DNA from 3 places in the Streptomyces sp. NPDC019531 genome. Region 2 is predicted to be linked to each of the others. Evidence: riboswitches for the same ligand, from Rfam matches in the RefSeq annotation. Region 2 holds a riboswitch; each other region holds the start of a gene.
The links. A riboswitch is a leader RNA that binds a small molecule or an ion and turns the genes downstream of it on or off. The one in region 2 is predicted to bind cobalamin.
Positions count from the first base shown of each region.

Region 1: another riboswitch for cobalamin. It lies ahead of ACI2L1_RS04830 (HoxN/HupN/NixA family nickel/cobalt transporter); the one in region 2 lies ahead of ACI2L1_RS19215 (CbtB-domain containing protein).
Region 3: another riboswitch for cobalamin. It lies ahead of ACI2L1_RS23855 (cobalamin biosynthesis protein); the one in region 2 lies ahead of ACI2L1_RS19215 (CbtB-domain containing protein).

Region 1 is NZ_JBJDQL010000003.1:114,466-117,855, forward strand. Features, by position in the region: partial or broken gene ACI2L1_RS04820 (hypothetical protein) at 1-405, opposite strand, end outside; gene ACI2L1_RS04825 (ArsR/SmtB family transcription factor) at 457-804, opposite strand; cobalamin riboswitch at 885-1,093, shown strand; gene ACI2L1_RS04830 (HoxN/HupN/NixA family nickel/cobalt transporter) at 1,123-2,232, shown strand; gene ACI2L1_RS04835 (ATP-binding protein) at 2,391-3,390, opposite strand, start outside.
Region 2 is NZ_JBJDQL010000014.1:166,945-170,334, forward strand. Features, by position in the region: gene urtD (urea ABC transporter ATP-binding protein UrtD) at 1-580, shown strand, start outside; gene urtE (urea ABC transporter ATP-binding subunit UrtE) at 586-1,278, shown strand; cobalamin riboswitch at 1,359-1,503, shown strand; gene ACI2L1_RS19215 (CbtB-domain containing protein) at 1,541-1,762, shown strand; gene ACI2L1_RS19220 (CbtA family protein) at 1,784-2,542, shown strand; gene ACI2L1_RS19225 (histidine phosphatase family protein) at 2,733-3,317, opposite strand.
Region 3 is NZ_JBJDQL010000021.1:77,937-81,326, forward strand. Features, by position in the region: gene ACI2L1_RS23850 (cobyric acid synthase) at 1-1,057, opposite strand, end outside; gene ACI2L1_RS23855 (cobalamin biosynthesis protein) at 1,054-1,995, opposite strand; cobalamin riboswitch at 2,096-2,228, opposite strand; gene ACI2L1_RS23860 (hypothetical protein) at 2,386-2,607, opposite strand; gene ACI2L1_RS23865 (anion permease) at 2,635-3,390, opposite strand, start outside.

The DNA of each region.
Region 1 (3,390 bases), on a different contig from region 2:
ACGGATCACATCGAGGTCGACGTCGGTCCCGTAGCCGGTGATGACGCGTCGAGGTGCTCTTCGGCGGGCAGGACGCCGTTCGTCACGAGTGACTCGCACTCGGCGTCGAGTTCCGCCGTCGGCGCGACGATGCTCCGGCCGGCCCGGCAGGGGCGGCGGCGGCGCTTCGTGCAGCTTCCGGATGGCGGCACCCGCCGCCGGTGACGCGGTCGACTGCTCGCCGAGCCGGCCGAGCACCACCCCCGGCTTGCACCACAGGGCCTCCGGCGTCGGGACCGGCGCGAGGGACATCGCCTCGACCTCGACGTCCATGCGCGCCTGGTCGGCGTCCACCTTCAAGAACACGTCACCGACGCGCAGAGTCGCGCGCTCGGAATGGGCGACGACGACTTCGACCTGATCCATGGGCGACCGGTATCCCGGCGGCCCCGTGCACGACACCCACCTCTGACCAGGTCAGGACACCTGCTTCAGCAACCCCCGCACCGCCTCGTCCACCACCGAATACCGCACCACCCGCCCCTCCTTCTCCCCCGCCACCACCCCCGCCGCCCGCAGCAGCCGCAGCGCCTGCGATACGGCGGGGTCGTTCATCCCCGTCGCGATCGCGAGGTCGGAGACCGCCAGGGGGCCGGTTCGGTGCAGGGCGAGGAGCAGGGAGAGGCGGTTGGGGTCGGCCAGGAGGGCGAAGCGGTCCGACCAGGCGCGGACATGGCCGGGGTCGCCGATCGCCGCGATGGCGTCGCACACCCGGTGTCCGTCGATGGTGCGGCGGTCCGCTCGGTCGGACGGGACGAGATGCATGGCCCTCATCCTCCCAGGCCCTGTATGTGATCTTCCATACCTGCGCAGGTATGCAGCTATGCAGGAGACGATCCGCCCGCCTACGGTGGTCGGGCCGTGGTGCTCGGGAAGCCGGTGACGACCCCTCAGGGGGTTCAGGCCGGCGCGGCCCTCGCCACTGTGATCGGGGAGTTCTCCGCCCACGTCCCTCGCGGGACAGCCACTGGCCGTCAGTATCCGGCCGGGAAGGCGGGCAGGGAGAACGCACGACCCGTAAGCCAGGAGACCGGCCACGGCAGCTCACGAGTTCATCCAACGAGGTGCTGGAGTGACCACCGTATGACTGATCCTGGCCTGCCCAAGGCAGCCGAGACCGCCGCATCCTTCCGCTGGCGGCGCGAGGACACCGTCAAGACAGCCGGTCTGATGGCCGCCATAGCCGCCCTGCACGTCCTCGCCTTCGGCATCCTCTTCCTGCTCGTCGTTCCGGAGCACTACGAAGTCGGGGACAAGGCCTTCGGTATCGGACTCGGCATCACCGCCTACACCCTCGGTATGCGGCACGCCTTCGACGCCGACCACATCGCCGCGATCGACAACACCACCCGCAAGCTGATGGCGGACGGGAAGCGGCCGGTGTCCGGAGGGTTCTGGTTCGCGCTCGGGCACTCCAGTGTCGTGGTCGTGCTCGCGGCGCTGATCGCCGGTGGCACCCAGCTGGCCGGCAAGGTCATGAACGAGGACTCAAGTACCCATCAGGTACTCGGATTTCTCGGTACGACGGTCTCCGGGTCGTTTCTCTATCTGATCGCCGCCCTCAACCTGGTCGCGCTGCTCGGCATCCTGAAGGTCTTCCGGGCGATGCGGGCGGGGACGTACGACGAGAAGGAGCTGGAGCAGCATCTCGACTCGCGCGGGTTCATGAACCGGATCCTCGGGCGGCTCACCAAGTCCATCACCCGGCCCGGTCAGATGTTTCCGCTGGGCTTTCTCTTCGGGCTCGGCTTCGACACCGCCACCGAGGTCACCCTGATGGTGATGGCCGGGTCGGGCGCGGCGGCCGGGCTGCCCTGGTACGCGATCCTGTGCCTGCCGCTGCTCTTCGCCGCCGGGATGAGCCTGTTCGACACGCTCGACGGCACGTTCATGAACTTCGCCTACCAGTGGGCCTTCTCCAACCCGGTGCGCAAGGTGTTCTACAACCTCGCCATCACCGGGCTGTCCATCGCGGTCGCCTTCTTCATCGGGACGATCGAGCTGGTCGGCGTCCTGCACGACAAGCTCGACCTCACCGACGCCCTCACCACCTGGATCGCCGACATCGACCTCGACAACGTCGGTTACGTCATCGTCGGCCTGTTCGTGGTGGTGTGGGCGGCGGCGATCGCCTACTGGCGGCTCGCGAAGGTGGAGCAGCGGTGGGCGGTACGGCCTGCCGATACCCGCTAGTGCCACGGCAGGCAACGTTTGCCCGTCAAGGAGCGACGTCCCGCCTGAGCCGCGCGAAGCCGGTTCGAGCGTGGCGGAGCACGCTCTCGGTGTGCCGTCCGGAAGTCCTCGTACAGGCTGTACTTGAGCTTTCGGCCGGAGCGGCGAAAGAGCGCTAGCTAGGGCAGAACGGCTGCCGGCATCACCCGACCGTACAGTTCGTCGAGGCCGATCAGCAGGATTCCGCCTTGTTCTGCTTCAGCCCGCAGGGCGTCACTGAAACCCGCAGCGCTGAAGCACGCCAGCCCGCACCGCGTGGTGTCCATCCCCCGCTCGGCAAGGACGTCCCGGGCCCGGGCAAGCCGTTCGAGGTGGTTCAACCCCATGATGGTCCCCCACTTCGCCTCCCCGAGCAGAGCGACCGATGGCTTGGCCCCGCCAGATCCCGGTTCGACCACAGCCACGTCGATCTCGATCTGCCGACGCGTCCTCGGGTCGGTAACCACTCCGCTTCCGACCTCCCCCAGGGACGTGCCGAGCAGAGATCGCCCCGGCCCGAGCACGTACTCCCGGCACACGGCCTCAAAATGCGGCCCCGCCACCTGAGCCGCGAACCGCTCGGCCGACTGGGCCCACACCTCTGCGGCCTGGCCGCTCTCCAACCGCGTCCAGGCGGGACGCATGACGGCTTCGTAGAAGTTGATCAGTGGTTCGGTGATGCGGTACTGCGACTTGCCGGCCCGGAAGATGTCCGCCTCGCGCGCGAGGAGGTGACTGTCCTCAAGGACGTTGAGCGGGTGGGAGATGTCGACGGACTTGCGGCCGATGTAACCGGCGATGCCCCCGCGCGTCGTATTGCCCTGCGCCACCGCTGCGAGAACCGAGTGGTAGAGCGCGGTGTCGCGGATGTCCGCCTCCTCGGCGAGCAGGTAGCGCGCCTCGCGGAAGAGCGGGCTGAACGGCGAGAGGACCGTACGGCAGAGCCAGTCGCCGAAGTCACCGAGATCTGCCGGAACGTCCTCTGCCAGGAACTGACGCCGGTACGCCGGCGTGCCCCCGACCACGGCATGCAGTCTGGCCGCGAGCGCCGGTTCAGTGGCGACTCCCCAGAAGTCCGCGGCTGCCCGGTATCCGAAGGGCCTGACGACGAGTTCCAGCTGAGCCCGTCCGCGCAGGGGT
Region 2 (3,390 bases):
CCAGGAGCTCCATGGCAGGCCCGTGCACCGGATCGCCCGCCTCGGCATCGGCCGGACGTTCCAGACCGCCACCGTCTTCGAGCAACTGACGGTTCTGCAGAACCTCGACATCGCGGCGGGCGCGGGGAGGGGAGTGATGACGATGCTCCGCCGCCGCAAGGGCATTCCCGAGCCGGTGACGAGGGCGCTGGAGACCACCGGCCTGACGGATCTGCGCGACCGCCCGGCGGGAGTCCTCGCGCACGGCCAGAAGCAGTGGCTGGAAATCGGCATGCTGCTCGTCCAGGACGTGAAGCTGCTGCTGCTCGACGAACCCGTCGCCGGCATGAGCCACGACGAACGCGAGGCCACCGGCGAACTGCTCCAGCGGGTGAGCGAGGACCACACGGTCGTCGTCATCGAACACGACATGGACTTCATGCGCTCCTTCGCCCGCAGCGTGAGCGTCCTGCACGCCGGCAAGGTCCTCAGCGAGGGCACGGTCGCCGAGGTCCAGGCCGACCCGAAGGTCCAGGAGGTCTACCTGGGCCGCGCCTCCGAACCCGATCCCGCCCCCGTACGTGTCGCCGAGGAGGCGTGATCCCCATGCTGGAGTTGAGCAACGTCCGTGCGGGCTACGACCGCACCACCGTGCTGCACGACGTGACCGTCGCGGTCCCCGAGGACGGCGTCGCGGCCGTCCTCGGTCACAACGGCGCCGGCAAGAGCACGCTTCTGCGCGCGGTCATGGGCCTGATCAAGCCGAGGAGCGGCACCGTCCTGCTGGACGGCGAGGACATCACCCGTCTCGCCCCGCACCAGCGCGTGGCCCGAGGCATGGGGTACGTTCCGCAGGGCCAGCAGTCCTTCCCGCACCTGACCACCGCCGAGAACCTCCAACTCGTGGCGGACGGACGCGCGGACGGCAAGGAGGCGATCGCCGAGGCGCTGGACCTCTTTCCCGTTCTGCGTGAACTCTCCGGCCGCCGCGCCGGGTTGCTCTCCGGCGGCCAGCGCCAGCAACTGGCCATCGCCCGGGCCCTGGTGACCCGCCCTCGGCTCCTGCTGCTCGACGAGCCGACCGAGGGCATCCAGCCCTCCGTCGTAGCCGAGATCGAGGAAACGATCCTCGCCCTCGCCCGACGCGGCGGACTCTCCGTCCTCCTCGTCGAGCAGCACGTCGGATTCGCCATGCGCGCCGCCCAGCGCTACTACGTACTCGAAGCGGGCCGAGTGACCTCGTCCGGCGAAGGAGGAACGGGCGCGGAGCAGACGGTACGAGCCGCGCTCAGCGTGTGAGACCTCGACCCGGACGTCACGAGGGCGTCCTCCTGGAGCGGAGAGGAAGGTCGCGCCAGGTGGACGCGGTCTTGGCCATGCACGCGACACGCGGTACGGTCTGTCCGATATCGACGACGGCGAGACGGAAGCCGGTGGGAATCCGGCACGGTCGCGCCACTGTGTGCCACCGCCCCGCGAGGGACGGTGGCGAGTCAGACCCGTGGCCGTCGTCCTGTGCACCACCGAGTTGGGACGCGAACTCCCAGAGGAGGCACCTGCCATGGCGCAGCATGTCGCTCAGCCGACCGCCACCACCCCCGTCGTACCCGCCAAGCTGCCGCTGAAGGACATTGCCCCCTGGGCGGTCTTCTTCGGCGTCCTGATGCTGGTCCTGCTGTACTTCGTCGGCGCCGAGCAGGGTGCCACCTCCGTGGTCAACGGCGCGGACGTGCACGAGTGGGTGCACGACGCCCGCCACCTTCTCGGCTTCCCCTGCCACTGACCCGAGGGACGCCGCACACTCATGAACTCCGCAACGGTGAGAAACCTGCTCGTCCGTGGCATGCTCGCCGGCCTCGGCGCGGGCGTGCTGGCCCTGATCGCGGCCTATTTCCTCGGTGAACCCAGCGTCGACAGCGCCATCGGCTTCGAGGAGGCGCACGCTCCCGCCCACGAGCACGAGGTCGAACTCGTCTCCCGCTCCCTGCAGTCCACCGCCGGCCTTGCCACCGGTGTCCTGATCTACGGGGTCGCCTTCGGTGGCATCGCCGCCCTCGCCTTCTGCTTCGCGCTGGGCCGCGTGGGCCGTTTCTCCCCGCGGGCCACGGCCCTGCTGCTGTCGGGCACCGCGCTGCTCGCCGTCTACGTCGTGCCGTTCCTGAAGTACCCGGCCAGCCCGCCGTCGGTCGGTGACCCCGACACCATCGGCAAGCGCACCACCCTCTACTTCCTGATGATGGTGCTCAGCGTGCTCCTGGCGGTCGCCGCCACCATCCTCGGCAAGCGGCTCGCGCCCCGTCTGGGCACGTGGTGGGCGACGGTCGTCGCGGTCGCCGCCTTCGCCGCGGTGATCGGTCTGGCGTACCAGTTCCTGCCGGTCGTCAACGAGGTCCCGGCGGACTTCCCGGCCACTCTGCTGTGGCGGTTCCGGCTCTCCGCGCTGGCCATCCAGGCTGTGCTGTGGGGCGGATTCGGCCTGGCCTTCGGCGAGTTGGCCGAGCGGCTGCTGCACCCGAAGCCGGCGACGGTTTCCGCGGGCACGGCGGTGGCCGCCCGCCAGTGACATGACCGATACGACGAGAGGGCCCGCGGAACCATCCGCGGGCCCTCTCGCGTGCTCCGGGCAGCGACGACGCCGAGTGCGGTGAGGAGGGGGAGAGCAGAGTGACCGGAGCGCCCGCGTGCGGGTGCTCGGGCAGCAGCTGAGCGGACCGAGCAGCTCCTGGAGCCCCTGCGACTCGGCATCATGATCCTCAGGCGTCGGGTTCGGCCGCGTCCAGCGGGTGCCCGAGCCGCATGTTCCACCGGCCGCTCCGGCCGCTGACCGAAGTGGCCGTCAGCGGCGGCACGTCGAGCCGCCAGAACGCCGCATGGGGAGCCGCCAACACGTGGACCACCGCGGCCCGCACGATCTCCGGCTCGACCACGGCGAGCGTACGGCCGTCCGTGTCCAGTGACGTCTCCAGCCAGCGAGCCACGCGGGCGCACAGGTCCCGCACGGACTCTCCGCCGTGGGGCGCGGACGAGGGGTCCGTGAGCCACTGGGCCACCGCCTCCGGCTCACCGCCGTTGACCTCGTCGAGGCTCCGGCCCCGCCAGCGCCCCACGTCCAGCCCGGCCAACTCCTCGGCCTCCGCTCCGTCGAGGCCGAGCGCGGTCGCCGTCTCCCGGCAGCGCACACTCGGAGAGACGACCACACACGTGGCCGGACGCAGGGAACCGGCCGCGGCATGGGCACGGGCCTCCCCGTCGACGTCGATGGAGCCTCCGTCGTCGAAGCGGGCCTCGCGCAGCGACAGGCTCATCGCGGGCGAGACGAAGGTGACACGGCTGGTCACTGGAGGATTCCTCCTGGTGCGGTCATGGTCGGCGGGCCCTTGCGCACCTTCTCGTGATGGGCGGTCGGACGTC
Region 3 (3,390 bases), on a different contig from region 2:
CGATGCGTTCGCCGAGGATCTGGAACCCGCCGCAGATGCCGAGGACGGGCCGCCGCTCGGCGACCCTGCGCCTGAGCGCGTCCGAGAGCCCCCGCTCGTGCAGCCACTCCAGGGCCCGGACGGTCCCCCTGGTGCCCGGGACGACGACGAGATCGGCGTCCGCGAGCTCCTCCGCCCGGTCCACGAACCGCACCACGACTCCCGGTTCGGCGGCCAGGGCGTCGACGTCGGTGAAGTTGGACATGAGGGGGATCGCGCAGACGGCGACGCGCAGGACGTCCTCGCCGACCGGGGCGGAGACCTGGGACTCCCGGACCGCCCCCCGCAACGACACCCGCAGCCCGTCCTCCTCGTCGATCCCGAGCCCGTGCCGGAAGGGCAGAACGCCGTACGTCCGCCGCCCGGTGAGCCCGTGGAGCATGTCCAGCCCGGGTTCGAGGAGCGAGACGTCCCCGCGGAACTTGTTCACGAGGAACCCGGCGACGAGCGCCTGGTCCTCGGGGCCGAGCAGCGCCACGGTCCCGAAGAAGGAGGCGAAGACCCCACCGCGGTCGATGTCCCCGACGACCAGCACGGGCAGCCCGGCGTTCCGCGCGAGCCCCATGTTCACGATGTCGGTCCGCCGCAGGTTGATCTCGGCCGGACTGCCCGCCCCCTCACAGATCACCGCGTCATACGTGCCCCGCAACTCGGCGAGACAGTCGAGCACGGTCCCGAGCAGCTTCTGCTGCCGCCCCCCGTGATAGCCACGAGCGCTCAGTTCCCCGACCGGTTTCCCGAGCAGCACGACCTGACTGCTCTGCTCACCACCGGGCTTGAGCAGCACGGGATTCATCAGCGCGGTCGGCTCGACCCGACAGGCCTGCGCCTGCATGGCCTGGGCCCGCCCGATCTCGGCACCCTCGCGCGTGACGAACGAGTTGAGGGACATGTTCTGCGCCTTGAACGGCGCGACCTTCACCCCCTGCCGCACCAGCCACCGGCAGATCCCGGCGGTGACGACGCTCTTGCCGGCATCCGAGGTGGTTCCGGCGACGAGAAGCCCTCCGCCCGTCATGCCCCACGCCCCTTCACGACGGCCCGCGCGACGACACCGACGCCGAGCGCGAGCAATCCGACACACCGCGACAGCCGTGCGGCGCGCTCGATGTCGTACGCGGCGACGGCACGCCCTTGTCCATTGAGCACGGGCCGGTGCTCGACCCGTCCCGCGTACGAAAGAGTCCCTCCGAGTCTGACTCCCAGCGCCCCCGCGAACGAGGCCTCGACCGGCCCGGCGTTGGGACTGGGATGCTTGCCGGCGTCCTCCCGCCAGGCGCGCACGGCACCCCGCGGACGATCACCGGCCAGCACGGCGAGTACGGCGGTCAGCCGCGCCCCCGGCCACCCGGCGAGGTCGTCGAGCCGGGCGGAGGCCCACCCGAACCGCCGGTACCGGGCCGACTTGTGCCCGACCATGGCGTCGAGCGTGTTCACGGCCCGGAACCCGAGCAGCCCCGGCACTCCACCGACGGCCCCCCACACGAGGGCCCCCACTACGGCGTCGGAGGTGTTCTCGGCCACGGACTCCACGACGGCCCGGGCGATCCCGTCGGCGTCGAGGGCCTGCGGATCGCGCCCGCACAGATGCGGCAGCCGCTCCCGGGCCGCCTCGACATCGCCCGCCTCCAGCGCCCGCCCGATGACCCGGGCCTCCCGCACGAGCGAAGTCCCGCCCACGACGGCCCAGGTGGCGGCGGCGGTCAGCGCGACGGAAGCGGTACGGGACGGACGTACGACGTTCTCCGCCACGGCGCCGAGCCCCACCGCGGCGCCCACGCACACGGCGGTGTGCAGCGCGCCCCACCCCCGGTGGTCCCGCCACAGCACCCGCTCCACGGCACCGGCCGCCCGTCCGAACGCGGCGACCGGATGCCCGCGGCGCGGATCGCCGAACAGCAGGTCACCGAGGAGGCCGGCGGCGGCGCCGTACGCGAAGACGCGATCGGCACGCACCGGCTCAGCCGATCGCGGGGTCGTGCGAGCACCGGATGGCGCGGGTCGATCGGCAGGCGAGCATCGCGTTATGTCCTCACTCAGGGTGTCCACGCCCTGGTTCGACGAGACCGGCGGCGAGAGTTCCTGGCTCCCGGGGATTGCTACCCCGGTGACAGTGGCGGGACCGCGCCGGATTCACACCGGCTTCCTCTGCTGCCGCCGTACATGGCCCCGGCAGTCCACCACGCACCCGAACGGCAGTCAACTTGCTGTTGACCTGCGGCGGGAGAGTGTGCAGAACCCCACACCACCGGGCCCGGGAGTGGGCGGACCGGCCGCACACGGACGGCCGGGCGGGCACGGAACCGTAAGTCCCGTGCCCGCCCGGCCGTCGGGCGATCGGTGCCGTCAAGCCACGATCAGAGAGATCCCGTACGCCACCGCCGCCGCGCAGGCCGCGAAGCAGGCGTACGCGCCGGCGACCGCGAGGGTCGCCGAGCCGCCCTGGGCGGTGGCCCGCTCCTGGCGGGAGAGGCCCATGATGCCGAGGGTGAACAGGGCCACCAGGCCCACGGTGACGACGAGGCTGACGCCGAAGACGGAGCCGAGCGCTTCCCAGTCGATCTGCATGGTGAGGCTTCCTTAGTAACCGGGGTTTCAGACGGCGGCCGGCGGGGCGGCCGGTTCCGTGGTGGCGGGAGGGGCCGGGATCGTGGCCGTGAGGTCCTCGGTCACCGTGCCCGCGGGCGGCGGGGTCACGGCGGCGATCGCCGTGGTCACCACACCGGCCGGCTCGTCGGTCGCGTTGACGTTCGACGCGTCCACGACCTCGCGGCGCGAGATCTTCCAGATCGCCGCGCTGGAGGCGACGAGGAAGACCGCCACGACCGCCGTACCCCAGTCGCCGAGATCCGTGACCGACTCGGCCAGCGCGCCCACCAGGGCCGCCGCCGGGAGTGTGAGGCCCCAGGCCACGAACATCCGGGTGGCCGTGGACCAGCGGACGACCCCGCCCCTGCGGCCGAGGCCCGCGCCCATCACCGAACCGGAGACGGAGTGCGTGGTGGAGAGGGAGAAGCCGAGGTGGGACGAGGCCAGGATGACCGTGGCCGCGCTGGTCTGGGCGGCGAAGCCCTGCTGCGGCTGGAGTTCGGTCAGCCCCTTGCCCATGGTGCGGATGATGCGCCAGCCGCCGAGGTAGGTGCCGAGCGCGATGGCGAGGCCCGCCGAGAGGATGACCCAGGTGGGCGGGTCGGAGTCGGGCGCTACGACGCCGCCGGCGACCAGGGCGAGGGTGATGATGCCCATCGTCTTCTGCGCGTCGTTGGTGCCGTGGGCGAGCGAGACCAGGCCGGCCGAGGCGATCTGGCCGGTGCGGTAGCCCTTCGCCGCGGCCTTGCCGTCGGCCTTCTT